One region of the Allobosea sp. P4_H5 genome, then DNA from elsewhere that is predicted to be linked to it. Evidence: riboswitches for the same ligand, from Rfam matches in the RefSeq annotation. Region 1 holds a riboswitch; each other region holds the start of a gene.
The links. Region 1 has a riboswitch for cobalamin ahead of AC1DS0_RS06555 (TonB-dependent receptor plug domain-containing protein). Riboswitches for the same ligand answer to the same signal wherever they lie in the genome.
Positions count from the first base shown of each region.

Region 2: another riboswitch for cobalamin. It lies ahead of AC1DS0_RS28985 (CbtB domain-containing protein); the one in region 1 lies ahead of AC1DS0_RS06555 (TonB-dependent receptor plug domain-containing protein).
Region 3: another riboswitch for cobalamin. It lies ahead of AC1DS0_RS12845 (ABC transporter substrate-binding protein); the one in region 1 lies ahead of AC1DS0_RS06555 (TonB-dependent receptor plug domain-containing protein).

Region 1 covers NZ_JBFUKM010000003.1:11,239-21,154, forward strand. The annotation lists gene AC1DS0_RS06525 (efflux RND transporter periplasmic adaptor subunit) at 1-505, opposite strand, end outside; gene AC1DS0_RS06530 (FMN-binding glutamate synthase family protein) at 670-2,277, opposite strand; gene AC1DS0_RS06535 (DUF6925 family protein) at 2,366-3,373, opposite strand; gene AC1DS0_RS06540 (ABC transporter ATP-binding protein) at 3,370-4,161, opposite strand; gene AC1DS0_RS06545 (FecCD family ABC transporter permease) at 4,161-5,186, opposite strand; gene AC1DS0_RS06550 (ABC transporter substrate-binding protein) at 5,183-6,043, opposite strand; gene AC1DS0_RS06555 (TonB-dependent receptor plug domain-containing protein) at 6,040-7,983, opposite strand; cobalamin riboswitch at 8,104-8,301, opposite strand; gene AC1DS0_RS06560 (GntR family transcriptional regulator) at 8,351-9,106, opposite strand; gene AC1DS0_RS06565 (AI-2E family transporter) at 9,248-9,916, shown strand, end outside.
Region 2 covers NZ_JBFUKM010000019.1:72,611-82,526, forward strand. The annotation lists gene AC1DS0_RS28940 (hypothetical protein) at 1-939, opposite strand, end outside; gene AC1DS0_RS28945 (hypothetical protein) at 1,125-2,060, opposite strand; gene AC1DS0_RS28950 (OmpA family protein) at 2,110-2,745, opposite strand; gene AC1DS0_RS28955 (hypothetical protein) at 3,052-4,005, shown strand; gene AC1DS0_RS28960 (D-2-hydroxyacid dehydrogenase) at 4,121-5,092, opposite strand; gene cobD (threonine-phosphate decarboxylase CobD) at 5,198-6,202, opposite strand; gene cbiB (adenosylcobinamide-phosphate synthase CbiB) at 6,201-7,181, shown strand; gene cobO (cob(I)yrinic acid a,c-diamide adenosyltransferase) at 7,178-7,789, opposite strand; gene cobU (bifunctional adenosylcobinamide kinase/adenosylcobinamide-phosphate guanylyltransferase) at 7,804-8,328, opposite strand; cobalamin riboswitch at 8,376-8,555, shown strand; gene AC1DS0_RS28985 (CbtB domain-containing protein) at 8,591-8,764, shown strand; gene AC1DS0_RS28990 (CbtA family protein) at 8,775-9,530, shown strand; gene AC1DS0_RS28995 (DUF1636 family protein) at 9,579-9,916, shown strand, end outside.
Region 3 covers NZ_JBFUKM010000005.1:314,691-324,606, reverse strand. The annotation lists gene AC1DS0_RS12880 (siderophore-interacting protein) at 1-662, opposite strand, end outside; gene hemP (hemin uptake protein HemP) at 784-930, opposite strand; gene AC1DS0_RS12870 (MFS transporter) at 1,174-2,382, opposite strand; gene AC1DS0_RS12865 (AraC family transcriptional regulator) at 2,583-3,365, shown strand; gene AC1DS0_RS12860 (class I SAM-dependent methyltransferase) at 3,396-4,052, opposite strand; gene AC1DS0_RS12855 (ABC transporter ATP-binding protein) at 4,049-4,828, opposite strand; gene AC1DS0_RS12850 (FecCD family ABC transporter permease) at 4,825-5,868, opposite strand; gene AC1DS0_RS12845 (ABC transporter substrate-binding protein) at 5,865-6,821, opposite strand; cobalamin riboswitch at 7,110-7,319, opposite strand; gene lhpI (cis-3-hydroxy-L-proline dehydratase) at 7,361-9,067, opposite strand; gene AC1DS0_RS12835 (amino acid ABC transporter substrate-binding protein) at 9,138-9,916, opposite strand, start outside.

The DNA.
Region 1 (9,916 bases):
CGGCGGCCGTGGTCTCGTCGCCCTGCGCGCCCTTCTCCTCGGCGACACGCTGGTCGCGGATGGCGACCGAGCCGGCATTGGTCTTCAGCAGGTCCTCGGCACGCTGGCGCTGCACCGTGGCGTTCTGGAGGGCGCCCTGGGCCTTCTCAAGTGCGCCTTGCGCCTGCTCGACTGCCGCCTCGAACGGACTGCGCTCGATGCGGAAGAGCGGAGCCCCCGCGGCGACGGTCGCGCCGTCCTTGAACAGGACCTCTTCGAGATAGCCGGTGACGCGGGCACGGATGTCGACACGGTTCACCGCCTCGATCCGCCCGACGAAATCGGCGGTCTGGGTGATGGCGCGCTTCTCGGCGATCACGGTGCCGACGGGAACGGCGGTGGGCGCCGGCTGCTGGGCGAGGGCGCCCGCGCCGAGGCCGAAGATGAGGAACACCGCGAGCGTCGGGGAGGAAAGGCGCAAGGCCGTGGAGCGCTGCGCATGCGCCATCCGAGACCGCTCAGACATTCGTTGACCCCTTAGCCATTGTTCGCTCCGTCCAATCAGAAGGCACGGAGCGAGCTATCCATATCCTGCGTCGATACTGGGCACATTCCTCCGAAAACGCTACGGTCTTGTTACGCGCCTGCGTTGCGTGCCCGGTTTTCATCATTGCCCTGGCGTGAATGCGCTCACGACAATCTGTCGAAGCTGTCGGTGCGCGCGAGGTCCCAGTTGCGGCGATAGAAGGCGTGCTCGCAGAGCCCGGTCAGCAATTCGCCCGGCTGCAGGAAGACGTGCAGATCGGAGAACAGGCGGATCTCGGTGGCGCTGACGCGGCGCACGAGATGGTGCGGGCCGAGCTCTTCGGGATGGGTCAGGCCGGCCGCCGCCAGCATGTCGGCGAGCGCGTGCAGCGTGTTAGCGTGGAAGCGATGGACGCGCTGCGCCTTGTCCGGCACCACCAGCGCCCGCTGGCGGACGGCATCCTGCGTCGCGACGCCGGTCGGGCAGCGATTGGTGTTGCAGGACAGCGACTGGACGCAGCCGAGCGCGAACATGAAGCCGCGGGCGGCATTGGCCCAGTCGGCCCCGATGGCGAGCACGCTGGCGATGTCGAAGGCGCTGACGATGCGTCCGGCGACGCCGATCTTGACCTTGTCGCGCAGCCCGGCGCCGACCAGCACATTGTGGACGAAGAGCAGGCCTTCGCGCATAGGCAGGCCGATATGGTCGCTGAACTCGACCGGGGCGGCGCCGGTGCCGCCCTCGGCACCGTCGACGACGATGAAATCGGGCACGACGCCGCTCTCCAGCATCGCCTTGACCATGCCCATGAACTCCCAGGGGTGGCCGAGGCAGAGCTTGAAGCCGACGGGCTTGCCGCCCGAGAGCTCGCGCAACTGCGCGATGAAGGCCATCATCTTCAACGGCGTCGAGAAGGCGCTGTGGCTCGGCGGCGAGATGCAATCCTGCCCGACCGGCACGCCGCGGGTCGCCGCGATTTCGGGCGTCACCTTCGGCGCCGGCAGGATGCCGCCATGGCCGGGTTTGGCGCCCTGGCTCAGCTTGATCTCGATCATCTTGACCTGTGGCTCGGTCGCCTGCCGGGCGAAGCGCTCGGGATCGAAGCGACCCTTGTCGTCGCGGCAGCCGAAATAGCCGCTGCCGAGCTCCCAGATGATGTCGCCGCCGCCCTCGCGGTGATAGGGGCTGATGCTGCCCTCGCCGGTGTCATGACTGAAGCGGCCGAGGCGCGCGCCGGTGTTGAGCGCCCTGATCGCATTGGCCGAGAGCGAGCCGAAGCTCATTGCCGAGATGTTGAAGACGGAAGCCGAATAGGGCTGGCGGCACTGGTCGTTGCCGATGGTGATGCGGAAGCTCTCGGGGTCGGAGACCGGCGCCGGCCGGGTCGAATGACCAATGAACTCGTAGCCCTCGCGATAGACGTCGAGCAACGTGCCGAACGGGTGATCGCCGGCGAGGTTCTTGGCGCGGCGATAGACCAGCGAGCGCTGCGAGCGCGAGAACGGTGCTGCTTCCTCGTCCGCCTCGAACAGGTATTGGCGCAGTTCGGGCCGGACCAGCTCGGCGAACCAGCGGATATGGCCGATCACCGGGTAGTTGCGTCGGATCGCATGCTCGGTCTGGGCGAGGTCCCAGAGGCCGAGCAAGGCCAACGCCATCGCCAGCAGGCCGGGCAGCCAGAACCAGCTGTAACGGAAGGCCAGTGGGACCGTGATGAGCGCGACAAGAATGCAGACGATCAGCGTGGTGAAACGGCTCAGTCGCAACGTCATATCCGACACCTGTCCGAACGAGGTCCTTTCCTTCTAGCTTTGACAGATTCGAAAGACGATCGACCAGATGAGCGGACGGCCTTGCCGGCTAGGCATGGCCATAGGCATCGGCGCCGTCTTCGCTCGCCGGCTCCTGCCGGTCGAAGGTTTCGAGCCAGCGCGACAGGCCGGGCAGCGGCGGGCCGGCCCGCAACTGCCGCAGTGTGACACGCAAGGTGTGGCGGGCGAATTTGTTCGCCGGCTCGCGGAAACTCGCGGGGTCGGAGCCGGAGTGGATCGCCGCCAGAGCCTGCTGCTTCAGCGCCGTGAGTTCGGGGTCGCCGGTGGCGGCAAGGAGTGTCTGGAAGTGCTCGTGTGCCGCGCCGTCCCAGGGCCGCGGCCGGGCCATCGCGTCCTTCAGCGGGTGGGCCGGGACGAGATGGGCGAAAGGCACCCATCCCTCGGGCAACGGTTCGGTCGCCGCATGGGTGCGGCCGTTGCGCAGCAATTGCGGCAGGACATGGGTGTGCGGCCCTTCCGGGCTCTTGCCGTCGGCCGGCGGGATCGGCTGGTAGACCTCGCAGCGTCCGGCGCGCGCGATGAAGACGCGATGCGGTCCCTTCGCGATGATCGCCCCCATCGCCGGATTACCGGCCTCGAACAGGCTCCGGCCGGCGACGGTGCGCAAGGCGGCGATCAGCTCGGGGTCGCCAGTGCGGATGCAGATGTCGACCTGCAAGGTGCCGAGGCCCATGTCGAAGAGGATGCCGCCGCGGTCCTGGAGTCGCAGCGCCGCCTCGTCGGGACCGAGCTCGGTCAGGGCCGTGCGCCGGTTCATCGCGCAGGCCGCTTCCGGCAGGCAGAGCGCGATGCGATGGCTCCAGCCCTGGCCGACCGCGGTCTCGGAGGCGAAGAGCCTGACCTTTGAGAGGTCGTCGAAGCCGATGCCGCCGCGATTCGTGACGGCCAAGAGCCGGTCCGGCCTGTCGCCGAGTTCGACCGGCTCGCCGGGATCGCGCAGGAATTCGGCGATTGCGCCGAATGTGCCGAGATTCCACTGCGTCGTCTCGGTGGCGAGTTCCTGATGGATCAGGCTGGTCACGTCGTCTGCCGTCATCGGCTGGCTTCCTCGTTAGTCAGAGCCTGCCAGGGCAGGACGAATTGTTCGCCATCGCGGCTGCCGCGCGCGACCGCGATGCCGAAGGCGCGGGCGAGGTTGCCGTCGTCGAGCACCGCGGCTGGCGAGCCGTCGGCGAGGATGCGGCCGCCCTCGAGCAGGACCAGCCGGTCGCAGAAGCGTCCGGCCAGCGCGAGATCGTGCAGCACGACGACCACGCCGGTGCCGGCAGCGGCGATGCGCCTGAACAGCGCCATCGCCTCGAGCTGATGGCGCGGGTCGAGCCCGACCAGGGGTTCGTCGGCGAGCAGCATCTCCGCTTCGACCGCCAGCGCCCGCGCCAGCAGCACCCGCATGCGTTCGCCGCCCGAGAGGCTACCCAGGCTGCGTTCGCGGAAAGCGCTGGCATCGGTCGCGGCGAAAGCATTGCTGATCGCGGTGCGATCGGTCTCGGTCAGGTCGGCGAAGGGGCGCCGATGTGGCAGGCGGCCGAGCGCGACCACCGCTTCGGCGCGCATCTGCCATTGCACGCTGCCGCCCTGGGCGAGGAAGGCGAGGCGTTGCGCCAGTGTGCGGCGTCCCAGCGTCCCTGCCGGCTTGCCGTCATAGAGGACCGTGCCCGCGGCCGGGGGCAGCAGGTCGGCGAGGATGCGCAGCAAGGTGGTCTTGCCGGCTCCATTGGCGCCGATCAGGCCGACGAGCTCGCCGGGCCGCAGGGCAAGGTCGATCCCGGTGAGGATCGGCTTGCCGTCGAAGGCGATCGCGATGCCGTTCGCTTCGATACGCATCACGCCTCCCGCCGCAGGCGCTGGATCAGGCTGAACAGGAAGGGCGCGCCAATCAAGGCGGTGACGACACCGAGCTTGAGCTCGGGCCGGATCGGCATCAGCCGCAGCGCCGTGTCGGCGGCGAGCAGCAGGATCGCGCCGCCGAAGCCGCTGACCAGCAGCAGCCGTCCCGGCTTGTGGCCGACCAGCGGGCGCAGCAGGTGCGGCATGACGAGCCCGACGAAGCCGATCGCTCCGGTGACCGCGACGGCGCTGCCGACGGCAAGCGCGGCCCCACCGATCAATCGCACCCGCAGCCAGCTCAGGTCGAAGCCGAGGCTGCGCGCCGTGTCCTCGCCGAGCGTGAGCCCGTCGAGCGCCGGCGCGCTGGAGAGCAGCAGGGCCCAGCCGATCAGCATCAGCGGCAGCACAAGCCAGACATGGATCAGGCTGCGGTCGGCGAGCGAGCCCATCAGCCAGAACACGATCTCCAGCGCGGCATAAGGATTGGGCGCGAGGTTGAGCGCCAGCGAGGTCATCGCCCCGGCAAAGCTGTTGATCGCGACGCCGGCGAGGATCAGCGTCATCGTGCCGGCGCCGCGGCCATTGAGCGCGAAGAGCAGCAGGACGGCGAGTAGCGCTCCGGCGATGCCGCCGAGCGGCAAAGCGAGTGCGAAAGCGCCGGCAAAACCGGAATAGAACACGGTGACGGCGCCGAAGGCGGCAGCGCTGGAGATGCCGACGATACCGGGCTCGGCCAGCGGATTGCGTAGCAGGCCCTGCATCGCGGCGCCGGCCAGGCCTAGGCTGAAGCCGACGAGCGCGCCGAGGATGGCGCGCGGCAGGCGCAATTCGACAAGCACAAGCGCAGGCAGGCTCTGCCGGCCGGCAAGCCAGTCACTGAGCGCGGCGAAGAGGTCGAGCCGGGCATAGCCGACTGCGAGCGACAGCACCGCCATGACGAGCGTCGCGGCCGCGAGCAGAGCGACGAGCCGCCAATAGGACATTCGTTCGAATGCGGAAGATGGAATGATCGCAGCGCTCATGGGCTTTTCCCGGCTGATATCGGCGCGGCCGCGTCGAGCAGCAATTCGATCGCGTCGATCACCGCCGGGCCGGCGCAGGTCCAGAGCTTCGAGGGCAAAGCGACGAGCTTCAGCCGGTCGCCGAGCCGGGCGAGGACAGGGTGATGCAGGATCTCGTGGGCCAGCGAGGGTGGGCCGTCCGGCGTGGTGTTGAGGATCAGGATGTCGGCCTTTCCGAGCGCGACGGTCTCGAGCGCGATCTGGCCGTAATTGTCGATGCCGAGCTCGGCGGCGAGGTTGATCAGCCCCGCCGCCGTCAGGATCTCGTCGACGAGCGAGCCGCGCCCGGTGGTGAAGCCGTTCGGGCGCAGGACGATCGCGCGCGGATGCGCGGGGCGAGGACGATCCGCCAGCGCGGCGAGGCGCTTGTCGATCTCCGCGATCAGGACCTCGCCGTTCTGCCGCTCGCCGAGCAGCTTGGCCATATCGCGGATCTGCGCGCGCATCTCGGCGAGGTCGCCCGGCACGCCGAACTCGCGGACCGGCACCCCGACGCGCTTCAGCAGCGCGACGGTCGAGCGCGTCGTATAGGCGCCGGCGACGACGAGGTCGGGCTTTTGCGCCAGCACCTCCTCGACCAACCCGTGATTGGCCGGGATCGTCAGGGCGCGCGCAGCCATGTTGGCGTTGCGCGGATCCTGCGACAGCCAGGTCACCGAGGCGATGTGCTTCGGTGACGCCAGCCGCAGCACCAGCTCGTCGGTGCACATGTTGAGCGAGACGATGCGCTGCGGCTTGCCCGGCGCATCGTCCGCATGGGCGGGGCCGCCGAACGCCGCCAGCCAGAGGCCGAGCGCGAGGGCAGCCAGTTGCCTCACAGGCTCACCCTGATCCCGCCGAAGGCGCTGAGGCCCGGCACCAGGAAGCCGACAGGGTTCTCGTAGCGCTTGTCGAACAGGTTATCGACGCGGCCGAACACGGTGAGCTTCTCGTCGATCTTATAGTCGGCGGCGAGATTGACGATGGCGGCGCCCGGCGCGCGCATCCGCGAGATCGAGAAGTCGCGGTTCCCGTCCATGCGCTCGCCGACATAAATCAGCGTCGCCGACAGCGTCAGCTTCTCGATCGGCATCCAGCTCGCGGTGATGCTGGCCTTGTGGCGTGGCCGGCGCAGCAGCTCCTGATGCGCGGTCTCGTCCTTGGCGAGGGTGAAGGTGTAGTCGGCCCGGACCTTGAACTGCGGCGTCAGCTCGAGCGCCGCGAAGGCCTCGACGCCCTTGGTCGTGGCGCGGCCGATATTCGTATAGGAGGTGCGCGCGGCGTTGGTCAGGATCAGGTTGTCGATGTCGTTGTGGAAGTACGTCGCGCCGAAGTTGACCCGCCCGTTCAGCAGCGGCTGCTCGAAGCCGACATCCCAGCCGCGGCTTTCCTCCGGCTTGAGGGCCGGGTTGCCGTAGAAGTTGAAGGCCGGGCGGGAATCGCTGAAGCGCTCGCTCAGCGTCGGCGCCTTGAAGCCGGTGCCGTAGCTCGCCTTCAGCTTGGTGTCGGTGCCTGGCACGATGAAGACCGGTGCGATGCGATAGGTGGTGTGGCGGCCGAACTTGTCGTCGCTGTCATAGCGGATATTGGCGACGGTGAAGAAGCGGTCGGTCCAGTTCGACTGCAATTCGACGAAGGCGCCCCTGTTGCCGTTCGAGACGGTCTTGTTGGGTGTGTCGAAGCGCTCGTTCTCATATTGCAGGCCCATCACCAGGGTCTGGCTCTGGGTGAGCTTCAGGTCGCCGCGCCAGTCGTATTTGATGCGCTCGCCGAGGTTCTCGCTGGGCAAACCGAGGATGCCTGCGGCGTTCGGCCGGCGGTTGGAGCGATCCTGGTTGCTGTAGGAGACGCCGAAGCGGTTGACGAAGCGCCCGTCGAGCGGATCCCAGACGATCTCGCCGCGGGTGAAAGCCTGACGGTAGTTCTGACTGGAGCGGAAGGCATCCGGCAGGCTTGGGAAGCCGGAATCATTGGTGAACAGCAACTGCCCGTCGATATAGCGGCCGACCCAGTTGACGCTCAGCGTGTCGGTCAGGCGGGCGCCGAGGCGGGCGGAATAGCTCCAATTGTCATAGGAATTGGGATTGCGCCGCCGTCCGGCGGGCACGAGCTCCGGCGGCGTCACCGGCGTGGCCTCCGCGCGGAAATGGCTGATGCCGAAAGCGTAGTCGAAGCGGTCATTGCCACCGCTGACGCCGAGGCTCTGGTTGAAGGTGCCGTGCGAGCCGGCTTCGACCGAGCCCGTCACCTTGGGCGGACCTTCGCCGCGCTTGCTGGTGATCGAGATGACACCGCCGAGCGCATTGGCGCCATAGAGGCCGCTCTGCGGGCCGCGCAGCACCTCGATGCGTTCGATGTCGGTAGTCAGCATCTGGCCGAAATCGAAGGAGCGGTTCGGCGTCGAGGGGTCGTTCACCTCGATCCCGTCGATCAGCACCTTGACGTGGTTGGAGTTGGTGCCGCGCATGAAGACCGAGGTGAGGCCGCCCGGCCCGTTGGTCTGGACGAGGTTGAGGCCTGGGACGGCGGCAAGGGCCTGCGGCAGGGTGCGGCGCTGCTGGCGCTCGATCTCCTGGGCGGTGACGACGGTGACGGAGCTGGCGATCTCCCTGGCCGGGGTCGGCACGCCGGTCGGGCTGATGACGATCTCGTCGAGCGCGATCGGCTTCTCGCCCGACTGCGCCAGTGCAGAGGGCGATATCAGCATCGTTGAAGCGGCAAGCAGGGAGAAGGCAAGGGGCGAACGCCCGCTCTTGGCGGGCTTTGGCAAACGGAACACGGGAAACCTCGGCGGTAACGTCAGTGGCACGTCACCGCGAACGAGATGTCCCCACCCGCTCCCGAAACCGGGTGCGCGCAGTTCTACCACCCATCAGCGCACCCCGGCCGATGTGTTCGCGTGTGACCACGGCTGACGGCAGGTCTCCTGGCTCGCGGGTCGCTGCCCTTCGCCGCCTTCCCAGGGCCGAGGTCCCAGTGGCGTATGGCGAAAGGCTCGCCGCTTACAGTTGCGGGGGCAGCCGCAGCATGAGATGGCCAAGCCATCCGCACTGCGTTCCCTTTTGATCCCGTGAGGGAACCGTCGCGTTCACGAGTAGGGCGGAAATGCGGCAGCGTCAATTCGCCCGCAGCCTGCAGGACGGGATTTATTCGGCCGCTTTGAGCGGTCGCTTTCGCGCCGCCTTCGCAGCCGGAGCCGGCGCCTCCGCATAGGGCGCGAGGATCGCCATGATGTCGCGCCCGCGTGGCTTGGCCTCTGCCACCAATGCGCGTTCCGCTACCGAATCGAGATGGTGGTGCATCAGGCTCGTGACTTTTCCGGCGTCGCCGCTTGCGAGCGCGTCGATCAGCAGGCGGTGCTCGTTGATGCCGCATTCCGAGGAATGCGGCCGGCTGTAGAGCGACAGGATCAGGCAGCAGCGATAGGCGAGCTCGCTGACATAGCGGACGAGGATCGGGCTCTCCGTCATCTCAGCGAGCAGGATATGGAACTCGGTCGCGAGCCGGATCGAGACCGCGTCGGGGCCGCCACGCGCCGCGTCCTCGGCATCGACATGGGCGCGCAGGGTCGCAAGCTGCGCCTTGCTCAGCCGGCCGGCGAGCTGGCGCACGACGAGGCGCTCCAGCTCGATGCGGATGTCGAAGGTGTCGCGCGCCTCCTGCCAGCTCGGCGTTGCCACGACGGCAGTGCGGTTGCGGCGTAGTTCGACCAGCCCTTCGGCGGCGAGCTGGGCAAGGGCATGGCGCGCGAGGGTGCGGCTGACGCCGAAGCGTTCGCCGAGCGCATCCTCCGGCAAGGTCGCGCCGGGTTCGAGCGCGCGCTCGATGATCGCGCGGCGCAGTGCCCGGCAGATCATCCCCGCCTTGTCCGAAACGCCGTTTCCGGTTTCTTCCCGCGCCATCGCTGACACCAATGGTTGAAGACCGTTTCGTCTTAGCGTCTACGGCTTGCAGTTCGCAATGCGGCTTGGGGCGCAGGCGGAACCGGGTGGTCCGTCTCACGTTCTTAAGGCGACCCAATAGGGGGCCGGGGGGCTTCGCGCATGGCAACGACACCGGCTCCGAGCCGAAGAGCGGTCCAGCCGGAGGCGGGCGGCATCGGCGCGGGCGATCTGGGCGGCGCCGACATCGTCAAGGTGGCGGCGACGCTCGTCTCGGCGGCAGTGATCATCGCGGCGCTCTATTACGGCCAGGACATCCTGATCCCGCTCGCCTTCGCCTTCCTGATCGGTTTCGCGCTCAATCCCCCCGTGATGTGGCTGCGGCGGCGCGGCCTGCCGAAGCTGGTCGCGATCGCGGCGGTGATGACGGTGGTGCTGGTGCTGCTGGCCGGGCTCTTCCTCGTGCTCGGCACGCAGCTGCGTTCGCTCGGCGAGCAACTGCCGAGCTATCAATCGACGATCCATAACAAGCTCAACGATCTCAAAGCGCAGTTCAGGGCGCCGGGGATGCTCGATGGTGCGCTGAACGCGATCGCGTCCCTCCAGAAGGAAGTGGAGTCGGTGCAGGGCGCCGGGGCGCAGCGCGTCGAGATCGTGCCGGCGCCGGGCACGCAATTGCAGGTGGCGCTGGTCTGGCTCGGGCGGGCGCTCGAACCGCTGGCGACGGCCGGCATCATTCTCGTCTTCGTGGTGCTGGCGCTGCTCGACCGGACCGACCTGCGTGACCGGCTGCTGCGCATCCTCGGCGGCAACCTGCACCGCTCGACCGAT
Region 2 (9,916 bases), on a different contig from region 1:
ATCCTCCTCTTCCGGCTCCTCGTCCTCGTCCGGTTCGTCGACCTCGAGCTCGCCGAGGATCGCCTGATAATCGAGCCAGGCGATCAGCGCCTCCTCCGGGTTCTCCGAAGGCTGACGCGCCATCAGCGTCTCCATCGAGGCCGGCGCCATGAAGTCGCGGCGGCCGACGCTGGAGCGCTCCTCGCGCATCAGGGCGCTGAAACGCTCGGCGAAGCGGGCGAAGCTCCAGGTCTCGCCATGCAGCAAAGCGAAGCTCCAGAGCGCGATCAGATCGTCCGGATCGAATTCGCGCTGGCGCTCACGCCGGCCGGAGGCGTTGAGGAAAGCCTCGCGCTGGCGGATCAGGTCGGCGAAGGCGAGCAGCGGCAGATGGCGCCGGCGCCAGGCCCGCATGAAACGGGCCGGCTCCTGCACGGCACGCTTCATGCCGTCCTCGTCGAAGGAGGACAGCGCGAAGACGGCGTCGAGCGCGGTGCGCAAGGCGACGAGCCCGCCTTCCGAGCGCTCATCCGCTTCGGCCGCGAAGAGGAAGTCGGCAAGGCCGAGCGCGCGCCTGATCCGGCTCCAGGAGAAAGAGCGGGTCTTCGCTTCGCCTTTGTCGCCATAGGAGAGCACGATCTCGGCCGCGGAGGCTTCGATGGTCGCCCCGGCGAAGCTCACTCGCACCGGCCCGTCCTGGCGCAGCGGCCGCAACAGGATGCCGCTCTCGTCGAGCATGCAGCCAATGGCGGCGTCACGGGCCGGCATGCGCGGATTTGCGGTCAGCGCTCCCAGCGAGAACAAGACCTGCAGCATGTCCCAGAGCGGCAGGTCGGCATTCTCCGAACCGCCGCCCGTGATCGCGAGAACGAACTTCTCGGTGTCCCGGGCGGAAAACCGCCGCGAAGACGCGATCGTGCTGATCTCCGCGACCCGTGCCGGGTCAATACCCCAATCCATGTGTCAAATATCCGCATCGAACACCGGCTCGGTCACGACGAACGGAACACCTCCCTGCCCCGCTCACGCCCAGCCGACACATATTGCTGCCATAATTAAAGTAACAAGCCGCCCGGTCGATGTCGACCGGGCGGCATTTTTGCAGGAACGGGCTGAGGTTTATGGTTACCCGCAAGCCCTCTCGGTCAGCGGGTTGCGACCTTGCTGACCACCAGCCGGTTGCCGGAGAAGGTGACCTGACCGTTCAGACCGACCAGTTCCAGCATCAGGCGGAAGTTGCGGGTCAGGCGGGCCGAGTCGGCCGAGGTCGAGTAGAAGAAGTCGGCCGAGGTCGAGGTCATCTGCGTGGCGCGGTGGGCGCGGTAGCAACCCCAGCGAACGAACTCGCTCTCGACCCGGTCGACTTCCGTAGCGGTGAAGTCGCGCAGCTGGATCACGAAGTCGGTCGGCAGGCTGTTGCAGCCGTCACCGCCAGCTGCGACCGGAGCGGCACCGCCGAGAACGATGCCGTCCTTGCCGACAGCAGCCGCACCACCGCTCGGGCGGGCAAAGCCTTCGAGCTTCTGGGCGATCGCGGCGCCAAGATCGGCAGCGAGGACACGCGACTGGGTGCCGACGGTCTCGAGCAGGCACTCGGCGCTGCAGGGGTTCGGCAGAGCGGGCAGCTGGAAGCCGCCGACCTCGAAGGCCGCGATGAACTGGCCGGAACGGACATTGAGCACGCGGCCGGCGATGCGGATCTCGGGGAAGCGGATGTCGGCAGCGACGGCGCGGCGCGCCGAGGCGTAGATCTGGTAGACGACCATGGCGTCGACCGGGGTCGAGACAGCACGGGCGATCTCGATGAGCTCTGCGTCACGGCGGCGGACCCGGGCGGTCTGGGTGATGCCCAGCGCCAGGCTGGTCTCGTCATAGACCTGGAAGCCGCGGGTGTTGAGATACTCCGAAAGCTGGAGCTGAACCCGGTTGAAGATGCGGTTGTTGCGCGGAACCGTATCCGGATCGGCGTCGTCCGACATCACCAGGAGGTTGATGCGGGAATTCGGCGATTGGGCGCTGGCAACGACGCTGAAGGACATCAGCAGCGCGAGACCGAGCATGAGGCGCTTGAACAAAGCCATGACGATGCCCCCTGAGGCAAATGGTTGTTTCGGGAAGACGGTAGAAAACTCAGCCGGTGATGGCGATGACTTCAACGCGGCGATTGACGGGTGAATAGGGGCTGCGCGGATTGCGCAGCATATCGGGACCGAAACCGTGGGCGACGAGGCGGCCGGGGCCGATCTCGCCATAAGAGACCAGCCAGTCGCGCACCGCGGCAGCCCGTTCCTGCGAGAGCTCGACATTGTAGTCGTAGCCGCCTTCGGCGCTGGTGTGGCCGGCGATCAGGAAGCGCTGATCGAGCAGGATCGGATCGCGCAGCGCCAAGGCAAGCCGCATCAGCGTGGCTTCCGCGCCGCGACGCAGCGACGCCGAGTCATTGTCGAAGAAGACGGTGACTTCGACGCGGCGGGTCAGATCGATCACGACATCCGAACCGTAACCGCGCGGATGGACCCGGCGGGGCACTGGCGCGACGCGGCGCACCACGACCCTGCCGCCACCACTTGCGCCACCACCCGAGCGACCCGGCACGCGATCATGCGGCGCCAGCGAGCGCAGGATATTGGTCGCGCCCTGGTCGGTCTGTGCCAGCGCAGGAAGAGCGCTCAGCAGCGGCAGCGAAAGGACGAATCCACTGAGCGCACGGCGGGACATCATCTGGGGAAGCTCGACGTTGTCCTTGCGCTCATCTGCGTTCTTCATAGCCAAACCCCCTGTTTATCCTCTCTTCGCATAGTCCTGTAGCCTCGACAATGCGACGGCCGGCTCGACCGAGGCGGGACGCGGCAATGGCGTTGTCCGAGCTTTGCCACTGTTTGCCGCTTTTTCGCTGCGAACTGGATTTTTTCCTGAACAGCCGATGAATGCGCCCCCTCACGCGCGGCCCCTTACGCGCGCGCGTTCATCATTCAGGCGTCACCTTTGCGCCGGCGTTCGCGAAACCGGCTCAGGGATCGCCAAGGGTCTGGCAACGTGCCCAGCGCACACCCGTTCATGAGGAGACCCGCCATGGGCTTCCAGCTCGACCAGACCGCCCGCCTGCGCACCAGCCGCCTGCGTCTCGCCGTCGCCGCCGTCGCCGTCATCGTCTCGGCCGGCGCCGGTTTCGCGCAGGCCGAAGGCGGTAACCCGGATGCACCCAAGGTCGCCGAGCGGCCGCAGTCGCTGAAGCTGGAATTCTCCTCGCGCGCCGTCTCGCTCGGCGTCGCCCAGTCGGCCCGCGAAATCATGACGACGCGCCAGATCGCCTTCGCGCCCGGCAGCTGGGAGGTTTCCTCCGATGCGCGCCGCGCCATCACCCAGCTGCGCGACATCTTCCGCGGCAATGCCCCCAAGGGCGCGCCCTTCGCCATCCTGGTCTCGGGCGGCGACGAGGTCGTCAATTATCGCCGGGCCCGTGCGCTCCGGACCCAGCTGATCGAGATGCAGCTCGAGGATGCCGGCAAGGTGGTGATCGCCGCCCGCGCCACCGGCGAAGGCCAGGCCACTGACGACGGCAAGGCGCGCGTCGATCTCGTCCCGCTCGACCCGGCCCGCTGCGGCGGTTGCGGCGATGCTCCCTTCCGCACGCTCGTCCTCGACACCGGCGTCCAGAAGCTGGTGCGCGCCAGCGCCGAGGACGTGGTCGTTCCGACCTCGCAGGTCGCCGGCAAGGACGGCAAGGACACCGACGTCGCCGCGGCGCCGCTGCCGCCGGTCCGCCAGCAGGCCACCGAGAAGACGGCCGAACGCACCCAGGCTCCGCGCCCGGCCCCGAAGCTGGCGACCGCCCGGCAGGCGGAACCGCGCTATGACGGCCGCACCGTCATGGTCGAGCCCGACGATTACGGGCAGCAGCGCCGCCGCATCAGCCGCAGTGCCAACCGCGGCTGCGCCATGCCGGACATCGTCATCGACGACTACTATCCGGGTGGCCCGCTCGTCGGCTGCGACGGCAGCTACGGCCCGCGCCCGCGCTGGTGAGTTCGGACCGGATCAGAGCCTCCCAGGCGAGCGCAGCTTCGCCGGGGAGGTTTTGTCCGTTCGGTTCCGCGCAACTGCGGAAGGCAAAACCGCTTAGCACGCGTGCCGGCGCTGCTCAGACGATCTGGTTGAGCAGCACGGCCTCGCCACGCTCCAGCGCGCCGAGATTGTCGAGCAGGATATCGATCACATTGCTCTCATAGGCGCGGGTCTCGCCGGCGCTGTGCGGCGTCAGCAGCACCTGCGGCATCGCCCAGAGCGGCGAGCTTGCCGGCAGAGGCTCCTCGTACACGCAATCGATGCCGGCGCCGGCGATACGGCCCGCTTCGAGCGCGGCGATCAGAGCCGCCTCGTCGACGACACGGCCCCGTGCCACGTTGATCAGATAGGCAGACGGTTTCATCGCTGCGAGCGCGGCGGCATCGATCAGCCCTTCCGTCTCCGGCGTCAGCGGGCAGGTCAGCGCGACGAAATCGGCCTGCGCGAGTACGGCGTGCAGCTCCGCCGGCGGCACGATCTTCTCGACATTCGGCTCCGAGCCCGGCCGGCGGCGCACGCCGATGACGCGCATGCCAAAAGCCGAGGCCAGCGCCGCGAGCCGCAGCCCGATGCGGCCGAGCCCGACGACCACCAGCGTGCGGCCGCCGAGCTCGTCCTCGCGGCGGGAACGATCGCCGATCATCGGCCGCCAATGAGCCTTCGCCTGGTTGTCGCGGGCGAGATGAAGCTGGCGCGCCAGCGCCAGGATCAGCGAGATCGTGTGCTCGGCAACGGCGCGCTCATTGCCGCCCTGGGCGCTGGCGAGACGGATGCCGCCCGCGGCCAGCCTGGGCTTGTCGAACTGGTCGGTGCCGGCGCTGATCGACTGGATGAAGCGCAGCTTGCCGAGTCCTTCCAGCATGTCGTTGCGCCACAGGCCCGAAACGACCAGCACATCGGCTTCCGGCGCGCGGGCCCTGAGATCATCGAGGCTGCGGACCTCGAAGCTCGTCGCCTGGCCGTTGCGGGCGAGATATTCGTCGCGCATCTGATAGGCCGGATGGGCGAAGCCGATGGTGAGGGCGGACTGCTTCGGCCAGGGCTGCATGCGATATCTCTCCGGATCGCTGGAATCACCTGACGATAGCGTCGGCTTGCAGCCTCGTCCCCTACGCCTCCGCATGCGCCGGCTGCGATGGCCGCGCAGCGAGGCTCACGCCGGCGCGAGCGCCTGCGCCAATCTCGCCCAAGCCGTCTCGTCCCCTGGCAAGCCAAAGCGCAGGCGCGAGGGATCGTGCTGGAAGCGGCGGACATAGATGCCGGCGCGGCCAAGCCGCTCGAACAGGACAGGCGCCTGCGGCGTCTCGTGCAGACGGTAGAGCACGGTTCCGCCGACGACCCGACCAAGCGGCGCAAGAAGTGCATCGAGCCGCCGGCTGTCGGCAGCGCGCGCTTCGCCTGCGGCGGACAGCCACCCCGCATCGCCAAGCGCGACGGCTCCGACATGCAGCGCCGGCCCGGCCACCGCCCAGGGACCGAGCATCGCCTGCAAGGCGTCAGTGAAACGCCGCTCGCCAGCCGCGAAGCCAAGCCTGAGACCAGCGAGCCCATAGGCCTTGCCGAAGGAACGCAGCACCAGGGCTCCCTCCGGCAGAACCGGCAGAAGGCTCGTTTCAGGCGCGAAATCGGCAAAGGCCTCGTCGACGACCAGCAAGCCGCCACGTGCTGCGAGCGCACCAGCGAGCTCAAGCAGCGCCTCCTGCGCGACGATGCGCCCGTCCGGATTGTTCGGATTGACCAGCACGACGACATTGGCGTCGCCGATCTCAGCTAGATCGCCGATCTCGCGCACCGTCGCGCCCGCCTTGCGCCAGGCGGGCGCATGCTCGCCATAGGTCGGCCCGAGCACGGCGACATTCGCCGCGGGCACGAGCCGCGGCAGCAATTCGATCAGGATCTGCGTGCCCGGCGCGGCGACGAGGCCGCTTTGCGGGCGAATGCGATAGGCCTTGCGGGCTGCGGCGAGCAGCGTCGCTTCGTCCGTTTTGCCGGGCAGGCGCTGCCACAGGCTTAACGGCAGCTCCGGAAGCGGATAGGGGATCGGGTTGATACCGGTCGAGAGATCGATCCAGGGTTCTGGCGCCTGCGGAAACAGCGCCTGGGCCGTGGCGAGATCGCCGCCGTGCCAGATCGCTTCCTTCGTCTCCCCGGCTGCCATGTCGCTCTCCGCAAGCCTGCCGCTCCTGCTCGCCGCCCTCCTGATCGAGGCGGCGATCGGCTATCCGGCGCGCCTGTTCGCATGGATCGGCCATCCCGTCACCTGGATCGGCGCGCTGATCGGCTGGCTTGATCGAAGCCTCAACCGCGAGACCATGAGTTTCGCGGCACGGCGAACGGCCGGCATTGTTGCCTTCCTGATCCTGCTAGGTGTGACGCTTGCCGCCTCGCTGGCCCTCGTCGCGCTCTGCCGCCTCGCCGGGCCGCTCGCTTTGCTGCCGCTGGCATTGCTGGCTTCGAGCCTGCTGGCGCAGCGCAGCCTGCATGAGCATGTCGCCCGCGTCGCCGAGGGGCTCGAACGGGGTGGGCTCACTGGAGGACGCAAGGCGGTCGCGATGATCGTCGGCCGCAACCCGGAGAGCCTCGATGAAGCCGGCGTCGCCCGCGCCGCGATCGAGAGCCTCTCCGAGAATTTTTCTGACGGGATCGTCGCGCCGGCCTTCTGGCTAGGTGCGGGCGGCCTGCCGGGCGGGGCACTCTACAAGGCGATCAACACCGCCGATTCGATGATCGGCCACAAATCGCCGCGCCACCTCGCCTTCGGCTGGGCGGCGGCGCGGCTCGACGATCTCGTCAACCTGCCGGCTTCGCGGCTGACCGCACTGCTGCTCACCGCCGCCGCGGCGCTCGACCGGCAGGCCGATGCCGGCGCGGCCTGGCGCGCGGTTCGCCGTGATGCGGGACGCCACCGCTCACCCAATGCCGGCTGGCCGGAGGCGGCGATGGCCGGTGCGTTGGGACTTCGCCTTGCCGGCCCGCGTGTCTACGGCGCGATCAGGGTCGAGGATAGCTGGATGGGCGATGGCCGGGCGGAGGCAACGGCAGCCGATATCAGGCGGGCGCTTGCCCTCTACCGGCGCGCCTGCCTGCTGCTCTGGGGGTTGGCAGGAATTGGAACTCTGTTCGCGCTAGCCCTCTAGAACTCGATCCCCTCCTGCGCCTTCACGCCAGCGGCGAAGTGGTGCTTCACCAGCGTCATCTCGGTGACAAGGTCAGCCGCTTCGATCAGCTCCGGCTTGGCGTTGCGGCCGGTGACGACGATGTGGAGATCAGGGCGGCGGGCAGCGAGGGTCGCGACCACCTCGGCGAGCGGCAGGTAATCGTAGCGCAGCGCGATGTTGAGCTCGTCCAGCACAAGCAGCCGGATGCTGTCATCGGCCATCAGCTCCCTGACTTTCTCGAAAGCGCGCGTCGCGGCGGCGATGTCGCGGGCCTTGTCCTGCGTCTCCCAGGTGAAGCCCTCGCCCATCGAATGCCAGGAGACCTGGTCGCCGAAGGCCTCCAGCGCCTTGCGTTCACCGGTGGACCAGGCGCCCTTGATGAATTGCACGACGCCGATGCGCCAGCCATGGCCGAGCGCGCGCAGGATCAGGCCGAAGGCGGCGGTCGACTTGCCCTTGCCTGGGCCGGTGTTGACGATCAGCAAGCCCTTTTCCAGCGTCTTGCCAGCGACCTCGGCGTCCTGCACCGCCTTGCGCTTTTCCATCTTCGCCTTGTGGCGGGCGGCGTCCTCGACCTCGTTCGTCATCTCGTCACTTCGCTCTACGACTTCACCTGCATCGGCAATCCGGCGACCATGAAGACCACGCGCCCGGCCTGCACCGCAAGCCGCTGATGCAGGCGGCCGGCCTCATCGCGGAAGCGCCGGGCGAGCGCATTGTCCGGCACGATGCCGAGGCCGACCTCGTTGGAAACAAGCACCACCGGCGCGCTCGCCTCGCGGCACGCGGCGACGAGTTCGCCGCTCGCGATCGCGATGTCGCGCTCGGCCAGCAGCAGATTGGTCAGCCAGAGCGTCAGGCAATCGACGAGGATGGGTTGCCCAGTCCGTGCATTGCGAATCGCTTCGGGCAGAGCCACCGGTGCATCGACCGTCTGCCAATCGCGCGAGCGCCTGGCGCGATGCTCGGCGATGCGGGCGCGCATCTCGTCATCATAGGCCTGGGCAGTCGCGATATAGGTCCAGGGACCCGGCAGCGCCTCGATCAGCGCCTCGGCATGACGGCTCTTGCCGGAGCGGGCGCCGCCGAGGACGAGGGTGAGCGGAGGAAGGGTCATGTCTGGCATTCGCTTTCGCAGAGACGTCGTGCATTGCACAGCACCGCGCCTGTGGCTAATGATCATCCGTGACGGTGCCTCGACGACGAGGTGAAAAGGGAACGCGGTGAAGGACCGCGGCTGCCCCCGCAACTGTAAGCGGCGCGTCCTGCGCCATCGGCCACTGGGTTTCCCGGGAAGGCGGAGCAGGACACCAAGCCGTGAGCCAGGAGACCTGCCGTCTTTCGATGTCGTCCAGCAGGCTGCCGGTGGGGTGGCCAAGGAGAACCAGATGAATACGGCTACCGTCACCAGCCAGGCCAGCGTTTCGGAACGGGCGAAAGCCGTCGCCGCCGCGCTGATCCTCGGCTTCGTGCTGATCTACACCGTCGGCTTCGCCGCCTCGTCCAACATCCACAACGCGGCGCACGACACCCGTCACGGCCTCGCTTTCCCCTGTCATTGAGGGGAAGCACATGGTCACGCGTGTTCTCACGGTCAGCATCCTGGCCGGGCTTCTGGCTGGGCTGCTGATCTCGGCGCTCCAGCACGTCACCACCACCCCGCTGATCCTCAAGGCCGAGACCTATGAGGCTGCCCTGCGCGCGCAGGGCGCACCTATGCAGGCCGCCTTTACTGGCGAGGCCCGCATCCAGCTCGCGCATAACGACCCGAAAGCCGGCGCCGAGCACACCGGCGAGCATGAATGGAAGCCGCAGGACGGTTTGCAGCGCACCGCCTTCACCAGCCTGGTGACGGTCGCGACCGCGATCGGCTTTGCCGCGCTGCTGCTCGCCGGGATGATCGCAGCGAACGAACAGATCGACCAGCGCAGTGCTCTCGCCTGGGCCGTCTGCGGCTTCCTTGCCTTCGGCCTTGCTCCAGCCATGGGGCTGGCGCCGGAATTGCCGGGCTCCGCTGCGGCCGAGCTGCAGCAGCGACAGCTCTGGTGGCTYCTGACGGCCGTGGTCACCGCCGGCGCGCTCTTCGTCTTCCTGCGCGTCGAGGCTTCCTGGGCCCGGGCACTCGCCGTACTCGCCTTGCTGCTGCCGCATCTGATCGGTGCCCCGCATCCGGCCGCGCCGGAAAGCAAGGTGCCGGCCGAGATCGCCGCGCATTTCGCCGCGCTTTCGCTCGCCATCCAGGCCGCGCTGTGGCTCGTCACCGGCTTCGCCGTCGGCGTGCTCTGGCCCTGGCTCGCGCGCCGCAGCGCCGTGACCGCGGTCGCCTGACGCCTCGCGCGGCCGGCGACGGCCGCGCCAATCCAAGGAGGCGTTTTGATGCTCGAAGGCGATCTCGCCCTCGCGACTGACGCCCGGCTGGAGCCGGGCTGCACTATCCATGTCTGCACCGTCTGCCGGCGCCAGCGCGAGGATCTGCCGGAGGGCTATGACCAGCCCGGCATCGGCCTTGCGGCGGCGCTTTCCGAGCGCATGGCCGGCAGCGGCATCGCCGTCGTCCCGGTCGAGTGCCTGGCCGTCTGCAAGCGGCCCTGCACGATCGCGCTCGCAGCCGACGGCAAATGGACCTATCTGATCGGCGATCTCGACGCCGGTCTTCATCTCGACGAGATCGTCGGCGCGGCTGAAAGCTTCGCGGCCAGCGCCAACGGCATCGT
Region 3 (9,916 bases), on a different contig from region 1:
GCCGGCAAGGCCGCGAGCAGCGCCGCACCGGATTGCGCCCCGGCGGCACGATGAGCCCAGATCACCTCGATGCCGGCGGAGCGACGCAGGGGCAGCTCCTCGTCCGCTCCACCGACCTCGACCAAAGCGAGCGCCCGGCTGCCCTGCGGCAGCTCTTCCAGGCGCCGCGCCAAAGCAGGCAGCCCCGTCTCGTCGGCGACGAGCAAATGCCAGTCGAACTCGAAGGGGACGATGAAGGAGCCGCGCGGACCGACGATCCAGGCGGGATCGCCCGGCTTGACCTGCGCCGCCCAGTTGCTGGCCGGCCCGTCATGCAGCAGGGCGAAGTCGATATCGAGTTCGCCCTGCTGCGGATCATGCCGCCGCGGCGTGAAGTCGCGCGCCAGCGGCCGCGGGCCGCTCTCGGGGAAGGCCAGCCCATCCGGGCCGACGATCGGCAGGACTGGTTTCGTCTCGCCGGGCACTGCGAAGAACATCTTCACATGGTCGTCGAAGCCGAGGCTGACGAAGCCCTCGAGTTCCGGGCCGCCCAAGGTCACCCGGCGCATCGACGGGCTGAGATCGGTCACGCGCAGGACGTCGAGGCGGCGCAGCGCTACCTTATGGCGCTGGCGCTTCGGCAGGCGCTCGTCCGGCACGCCTGTTTCAATGGCGTTGGTCATGGTTTCGATCCCTTGCGGTTGCAGGCCCGTCCGCGGCATGGCCGGATCGAGCCGTTACGGCCGCGCGACGCGGCCATGTGTCTGCGGCCATCTGCCAGCGGCGATGCCCCGAGGGCAGACGTCATTTGGTCAGGATCAGCTTTCCCTGCCGCGTGATCCTGAGGCGATAGAGCTCGCCATGATGCTCGATGCCGATCTCCGTCTCGCCCTTGAAGACCGCCGCGCTGGCGACCGTCCTCGCCGGGCGCATCGCCACTGGACGGGGCAAACCACGGGCCCGATCGAGGCATACGGGGCCGGTCAAGACTGACAGAAGAGGCTGGCTGTTCATGGAAAAAGACTCGGAACGATAAGCTGTGGCGAATACGCACCCAGCTTAACCGAGATCAAAAATCCAAGCAATTACAATAGTTTATATGTATAATCGTTCAAAACTCCGGATGAGGCGAGCAAGCACGTCTCATCCGCTGAAATCACGCCCACCTCTGCTCGGCGGGCTGGCGCGACATCGTCAGGCCGTCGCGCGGCGCCCGGCCGCGAGGGCCAGGATCGCAACGAGCAGCGGCGCGAAGGACAGCATCAACACCATGTTCCAGCCGAAGGCGGAGAGCAGGCCTCCGGAGAGGAAGGAGCCGATCGCCATCGTGCCGAACACCGCGAAATCGTTGAAGGACTGCACGCGGGCCTTCTCCTCCGGGCGGTGGCATTCCAGTACCATGGCCGAGGCGCCGACGAAGCCGAAATTCCAGCCCAGGCCGAGCAGGATCAGCGACGCCCAGAAATGCGCGACGTCGATGCCGAACAAGCCGACTGTCGAGGCGGCGCCAGTCAGGACGAGGCCGGCGGCGACAACCTTTGCGGAGCCGAAGCGCGTGATCAGGCGTCCGGTCCAGAAGCTCGGCCCATACATGGCGACGACATGCCATTGCAGCCCGAGATTGGCCGATTCCTGCGAGAGCCCGCACAGCTTCATCGCCAGCGGCGCAGCCGTCATCAGGAAGTTCATCAAGAGGTAGGAGACGACCCCGCAGATCACCGCGAGGGTGAAGCGAGGCTGGCGCACGATGACGCCAAGCGGCCGCCCGCCCGCCTGTTCCGCGGCGGTCGGCATCGGCAGCTTGACGCCGAGCAGGATGAATGCGGACAGGGCGGCGACCACCGCCTGGCCGACATAGGTGGCCGCGAAGAGATAGGGCGGCCAGAGGTTCATCGTGTGCGTCACCAGCTGCGCACCGATGATCCCCGCGAAGACGCCGCCTGCCATCACCGCCGACAAAGCGCGCGGGCGTCGCTCCGGAGCGGCGCAGTCGGTCGCGGCGAAGCGGAAGGAGAGGACGACCGCGGCATAGACGCCGGCACAGAAGGTGGCGAGGCAGAACAGCCAGAACGATGCGACCAACATGGCGAGGCTCGCCAGCACTCCGGCGAGAACGCCGCTGCCGGTGCCCAGCATGAACACCGTGCCGCGGCCTCGGCGCTGCGCGATGGCGCCGGCTGGCAGCGTGCAGAGCGCCATGCCGACGACGAAGATAGAGACCGGCAGCGTCGCAAGGGCCTTGCTGGGCGCGAGCATGTCGCCGACGACCGCGCCCGTGGCGAAGACGACGGTGGCATTGGCGCCGGCGAGCGCCTGGCAGATCGCCAGCCGCACGACATTGCTGCGCTCCTGCCGAAGTGCACTCGCCGCTTCGGCATCAGGAAGAGTCGATATCGTCGTCATGCAGCGACCTGGTGTTTCCAGAGAGCCAAGTGGCGCGGAGGGCCGATGCAGCGTCCCGCTCCCGCATATGCGAGCGGCGAACCGGTTGCAGCAAGCGCATCAGCCCCACCGTCCATTCCCATCGCCTATCAGAAAGCCGGCTGACCTACTTTCGATGCTTTGCCAAAAAATGTAGAACATCAGACAAAGCAGGGAGCGCCATGAGCTGGTCAACCATTACGACCCCGCCGGATGCCCTGCCGCCACGACCGATGACGATGCGGGCGCAATCGATTCCGCCCCGGCACCATTTCCTGGAGCACGCCCATGACTGGCACCAGCTGGTCTATGCGATCGACGGCGTGCTGACCGTCTCCACGGTCGGGCAGACCTTCATCACCTCGCCCGATCAGGCGGCCTGGCTGCCGACTGGCGTGTCGCATCGCGTCGGCTCGCTGCTCGGCGCGGAATTCCGGAGCCTCTGGATCGCGACCGAAGCCGGAAGCGGCCTGCCGCTCGCGCCGACCGTCCTGGCAGTGTCGCCGCTGCTCAAGGCCCTGATCATCGAAGCGGCGGCGATCGAGGGTCAGGGCGACAGCGACGGCTATGGCGGACGGGTGGTAGCCCTCATCCTCGACCAGTTACGGCGGGCCCCGACCTTGCCGACAGCCCTGCCCTGGCCACGCGATGGCCGCCTCGCCGCGCTCTGCGAGGCGCTGTATCTGGACCCGGCCGACGAGCGCAGCGCTGATGACTGGGCCCGGGAACTCGGCCTGTCCGGCCGGACCCTGACACGCCGGTTCGAGGCCGAGATCGGCGCGCCGCTGCGTTCATGGAAGCGCCGCCTGCGCCTGTTCAGGGCGATCGAGTTGCTCAGCGGCGGGATGTCGGTGACGCAGACCGCGATGGAACTGGGCTACAGCTCAGCGTCGGCCTTCATCTTCGCGTTCAAGGCCGAAATGGGTGCGAGCCCGCATGCCTATGGCCGCCAGGCCGGGCGATAGCCTGGTGCTCGAGGCAGCCCACGGCGAGCGTCAGCCCTTCTTCGCCGTCAGCACGAACATCGGCACGTCGCCCGGATAGGGCGAGGCCGAGAACAGGTGCTGCCAGCTCCGCGCCGTGCCGAAGCCGGCTTCGGCGAGCATCGCCCTGGCATCATCCTCGGTCAGCCCGTCATGGCGCGGCAGGCTGGCGGCCAGCGTTTCGGGATAGGTCGAGCGATATTGCGGCGCGATCGACCAGAGTCCGTCCGAGACGAAGACCACCCCGCTTGGGCGCAGGAGGAGGTGAGCCTTGCGCAGCGCCGCCATCGGATCTGGCAGCGTCCAGAGCACATTGCGCAGCGTCACGATGTCGGCCGAACCTGGAGCGAACGAAGCCTCCTCGATCAGCGCCTGTTCGAAGATGACGTCGAGCCCGGAGGCCTCGGCCGCTTGCCGGGCCACGGCGAGCATGCCCGCGGAGCCGTCGCATGCCCGCACGCGGTGTCCGAGCGATGCGGCGATCAGCGCGCAGGCGCCGGTGCCGGTGCCGAGATCGACGACGTCCTTCGCCTCCTTCGCTTCGAAGGCGGTTTCGAGGATGTCGCGCCAGAGCGAAGCTTGGGCGACATGGGAAGCGACGCCGTCGAAGGCCGGCGCGCGCCGGGTCCAGTAATCGGAAACCTCTGCCTGCGCCTCAGCCGCCTTCATGACTGCCTCCGTTCCGGTTCGATCAGATATTCGATGTGCCGGCGTCCCGACGCGCCCTGACGGGTCGAGACCGCAACGCCGAAAATGCGCTGGATCGCCTCGGCGGTGAGGACCTCGTCCGGCGGCCCCGCTGCCTGCAGCTGCCCCTCGTGCAGCAATGCGATCTCGTCGCAGAACATCGCCGCGAGGTTGAGGTCGTGCAGCGCCATGATGCAGGTGATGCCGAGACGGCGGACCAGCCCCAGGATCGAAAGCTGGTGCTGGATGTCGAGATGATTGGTCGGCTCGTCGAGGATGAGCTCGCTCGGCTCCTGCGCCAGCGCGCGGGCGATATGGACGCGCTGGCGCTCGCCGCCGGAAAGCGTGTGCCAGAACTGGTCGTGCCGTTCCGTAAGCCCGACCCGCGCCAATGCCTCGTTCACTGCCGCCTCGTCGGCGCCGTTCCACGATGCCAGCGCGGCGCGATGCGGCGTGCGACCGAGCCGGACGACGTCGCAGACGGAGAGCTGAATCTCGGTCGTCGCCTGCTGCTCGACGAAGGCGAGGCGGCGGGCGAGCTCGCGCCGCGGCACGGCGGCGATATCGCGCTCGTCGAGCGTGACGACGCCGCTCGCGACATTGCGTAAGCGGCAGAGCAGCCGCAACAGGCTCGACTTGCCCGAGCCGTTCGGGCCAATCAGCCCGAGCACCCGGCCGGGCGCGGCCTGCAGCGTCACCCCGTCGACGATCATCCGGCCGGCGGCGCCCCAGCGCACCTCACGCATTGCGAGCGTCATGCCGACCGCCTCGCCCGATAGAGGATCAGCGCGAAGACCGGCGCGCCAAACAGCGCTGTCACCACCCCGATCGGCAGGATCTGCTGCGGGATCAGCACGCGCGACAGGATGTCGGCGAGGATCATGAAGATCGCGCCAACGACGAGGCAGGCCGGCAGCAGACGGGCATGGCCGGAGCCCACAAGGAAGCGGGCGGCATGGGGAATGATCAGCCCGACGAAGCCGACCGTGCCGACGATCGAGACCATCACTGCGGTCATCACGGCGGTGGTGGCGAAGAGCACGACCTTCACCCTTGTCACGGCGACGCCGAGCGAGGCGGCGGCATCGACGCCGAAGGTAAAGGCATCGAGCACCTTGGCGTGCAGCATGCAGATGCCGAAGCCGATAAAGGCGACCGGCGCGGCGATCCAGAGATCCGGCCAGCGCACGCCGCCGAAATTCCCGAGCAGCCAGAACATCACACCGCGCGCCTGCTCGGCGCTGGCCATCGTCGTCACGATCGTCGCGGTCGCCGCGTTGAAGAGCTGCGAAGTGGCGACGCCGGCGAGGATAACGCGATCGCTCGCCCCGCCCGCCCCCGTCGCCAGCAGAGCGACCACGGCGAGCGCGGCGCAGGAGCCGATGAAGGCGCCGGCCGAGACCGTCAGCGCCGTACCGCCGATGCCGACACCGAGAATCAGCACAGCGACGGCGCCGGTCGAGGCGCCGGCGGAGATGCCCAGCACATAGGGCTCAGCCAGCGGATTGCGCAGCAGTGCCTGCAGGATCGCGCCCGAGAGCGCCAGCGCACCGCCGCAGAGCCCCGCCATCAGCGCCCGGCTCAATCGGTAATCGAAGATCACGCCCTGCTGGATCGCGCTGACCGGAAAGTCGAGGCTGAACAACCCATTGCCGAGCGCCCGCAGCGCCGTATCAAACGGGATGCGCATCTCGCCGATCGTCACCGCCAACGCCACCGAGACGGTGAGCGCAGCGAGCGAGGCCAGCGCGATGGCGATCCGCGCCGGCCAGTTCGGGCCGTGGGCAGCGTGACTCAAGGAGAAAGGCCGAAGCCGGCGATCGCCTCGGCGAGCGTCTCGATGCCGTCGACCGTGTCGAGCCCGGCGCGGGTCGCGCCGACGTCGAGGATGACGACGCGCTGGTTCTTCACCGCATCGAGCTTGCTGGCGACGGGGTCGGTCTTGAGGAAATCGAGCTTCTTCTCGATGTCATCAGCCGGGAAGCGGCGGCGATCCATTTTCACCGTGACGATCACCGCGGGGTTGGCGGCAGCGATGCTCTCCCAGCCGACCAGCGGCCATTCCTCATTGGTGGTGATGATGTTGCGGGCGCCGAGCTTCGACAGGATGTAGGCGGGCACGCCGTTCTTGCCGGCCATGAAACCATCGCCCTTGATATCCCGGCTGGAGAACCAGACCACGACCGACACGTCCTTGGCCTTGACGTTCGCGACCGCCTGGACCGCCTTGTCCTCGCGCGCCTTCAGCTCGGCGACGAGCGCATCGGCGCGATCCGAGACGTCGAAGATCTGCCCGAACTCGCGGATGTTGCGGTAGACCAGCTCCATCGTGAACATCTGGGTGCGTACGCCGTCGCCGGCGCCGGAATTGTCCTTGCCGACGCAATCGGTCGGCGAGACATAGGTCGGGACCTTGACCCTCGCGAACTGGTCGCGCTTGCCGACGATGCCGTTCGGCCCGACATGCCATTCGAACATCGCGGTGACGAGATCGGGCTCCTGGGCGAGCACCGCCTCGAAACTCGGATCATTGTCGGCGAGGCGCTTCACCTTGGCGTTGACGGCTTCATAGGGCTTGGCGACCGGCGAGAACCAGACCGCGGTGCCGACGACGCGATCGCCGAGACCGAGCGCATAGAGGATCTCGGTCTGGGTCTGGCCGATCGCGACGACACGCTTGGGCGGTGCATTGAAAGTCACGCTCTCCCGGCAATTCTCAAGGGTCAGCGGATATTGTGTCGGCGCCGCCATGGCGGCACCCGCGATCAGGGTGCCGAGGAGCGCCGCGACGGGTCCCTGCAGCAGGCGGACGAGATGGCGGGTAGCCGGCACGGGACAAGCCTTTAATGTAACAATGTTGCATTTCTGATAGAAGGGTCGGCGCGCAGCCGTCAAGCTCTGCGCGACGGCGCGGACGGTGTTCATGAACATGGGTCTCATCGCTCCCCGAGATGGCAGGCGGGGAACTGCGCAGGGGCGTGGATGGATGGAGGGCATCGCCGCCATCGACACACAGCTCCGGAACACCCCGTCCGAAAGACGTCTTCGACGACCGGGGCAGGTCTCCTGGCTCGCGGGTCGATGCCGGTTCCGCCCGGCCTTCCCAGCGCGATCAGCGCCAGTGGACGATGGACGGAGAGCTCGCCGCTTACAGTTGCGGGGGCAGCCTCGGCTTTGGCGGAATGCGCCTCACCGAATTCCCTCTTAGCTCCGGGAGCAACCCGGAGAACCTCGATCGCGGTCACCCTATAAGGCCGGGCCGCGAGGTCAAGCCTGCCAACCGTGATGGCTCAGGCGAGCCAGGCGGGGAGCCGCGCGGAAGCAGCACCCGTCAGTGCAGCCTCAATGCAGTCGTCGAGCGTCCCCAGCCTGACGGCGCAGCCGGAGAGGCCCGGCCCGTAATGGGCGTATTTGCCGGAGTTGGTCAGCACCACCTTCGCCTGCTCCGGAAAGACCGGGCGGGTGATCGAGCACCAGCAAAGATCGGGGATGACCGCGACGCCGCTCCGCGCAAGCCTGGCCATCGTGCCATCGACTTCAGCCGCGGCGACGACCTCCCGCCCAGCCGTGATGATGACGGCGAGCGCAGCCGCGACGGGGCGGCCGTCGAGCCGTTCTGCGAACGCCCGGCATTCGTCGAGCGAGGCGTGTGGGCTGCCGATAGCGACGAGATCGACATCCGGGGGCCCCTCGCTCAGCTTGCGCCAGCCCGCGGCCAGGTGCTCGCGCGTGATAGCGACTTCGTCCTCGGGAGCGCCGCCGAGGCTGTCCGCTTCCGGCGTGATCCCCTCGATATGGAGCATCGCCGCCGCCGAGGTCGTGCCGAAGGCGGCGCAGAGCGCCTTGAGATCATCTTGCGTCGGCTGCGCCTTCGCCAGGCCCCTGATCAGCGGAATCCGGTCGGGCGAAGCCAAGCCCGTGAGATAGCCGATCAGCGGCCAGGCAGCGCTGTCTGCGCCACCCGGCAATTCGATCCGGACCGCGCGGCGCGCCCGGCGCCCCTCGTCGAGGAAGGCACCAGCGAGCGGGGCGCGGCCGGTGACGGCGATGCAGAAATCGAGGAAGTCCGGGTGTTTGGCGGTGCGGGCGCCGAGCACGGAGTTGGCGAAGATCACCGCATTCGATTCAGACCAGCCGATCGGCTCGCCGAAGCCCGGCGGCTCAGGCAGGGCATAGGGCGCGCAGGTGAAGCTCGCCTGGCAGCCCATGCGGACATAAGCCTCGGCAAGGCGTGCTGCCGGCTCGCCGAATTCAGGCGCGACACCCTGGCGGCGCCAGTTCGCATGGTCGACGGAGATCGCGTTCATCGTCGTCGGGATGCGGACGCGCGCGCCGAGCTCCTCCATCTTCTCGGCGAAGACCAGATTGGCCGGGCCGGCATAGATGCAGCCATCGACATGCGCGCGCGTCACATCGAGGAGCTCAGTCGCTCCTTGCTGGCTCGCCATGGCGACGAGGATGCGCATGGCCTGCTGCGCCGCGATCCCGTCCTTGCCGTCGAGCATGCTGCGATCGGCAGGAGACAACTGCAGCCCGGCGTCCGCCGCCGCGGCGAGAGCGATCCGCACCCGCCCGCCATCGGCTGACACGCCATCCGGTGCGATCGTCGCATGCCGCGCCGAGGAGAGGATGGCGAAAGCCTCTTCGGCCAGGCGGATGACCGGGATGCGGCGCTCGAACATCTCGGAGGCGACGATTGCGCCGAGCGTCAGCGTGTCCTCGGAGCCAGCGAAGATCAGCGCGGCGGGGCTCTTGCCGGAGAGCGCAAGCTCCAGCAGCACGCCGGAGCCCGAACAGGAGCCCCGACTGGTCGGCATCAACACCACTGCGCCGGCGAGCGAGGCGCTATGGGCGGGATGATGCACGTCGATGACCATCCCTGTCGCCGGATCGACGCCGCCCCAGAAGCTCAGGGGCTCACCGAGGGCGACGATCGGTCCGGCGGCGGCCCCGGACACCACCGCGATCCCATTGTCCTGTCTCGAAGCTGAGGTCATGGCGCGGATCGGCGAAGGCTTGCGGGCTGGGAACGGGGCAGCGTGTGATACCGCCCTCCCCTAGGTGATATCACCGAATGGGAGGCGCGTATTGCAGCCCGCCTTTCGTCCAGAGGTTATTGGCGCCGCGCGCCAGCTTCAGCGGGCTTTCGCTGCCGAGATTGCGCTCGAACGATTCGCCGTAATTCCCGACGGCCCTGATGATCCGCACGACCCAATCCTTGCTCAGCCCGATCCCTTCGCCGGCATTGCCTTCGCTGCCGAGCAGCCGGCGGATATCGGGCACCTTGGAATCGACCATCTTGTCGACATTCGCCTTGGTGACGCCGAGCTCCTCGGCGTTCAGCAGAGCGAATTGCGTCCAGCGGACGATGCGAAACCACTGATCGTCGCCGGCCCGGACGAAGCTCCCCAAGGGCTCCTTCGAGATCAGCTGGGGCAGGATCACATGCTCGTCCGGGGCACGGAATTTCAGGCGGATCGCGGCGAGCGAGGAGACGTCGAGGCTGATGGCGTCGCAGCGGCCGGCTTCATAGGCGCCGACGACCTCGTCATTGGTCGCAAAGACCACCGGCTCGAACTTCAGCTCCTTCGACCGGAAGAAGTCGGCGAGGTTCATCTCGTTGCTGGTCCCCTGCGTGGCGCAGACGGAGCCGCCGGCCAATTGCTCGGGCTTTTCGATGCCGAGCTTTCGGGGGACCATGAAGCCCTGGCCGTCATAGTAGTTCACCGCGGTGAAGTTCAGCCCGAACAGGCTGTCGCGCGCGATCGTCCAGGTCGTGGTGCGCGTCAGCACGTCGACCTCGCCGGATTGCAGCGGCGCGAAACGGTCCTTGGCAGAGAGCGACA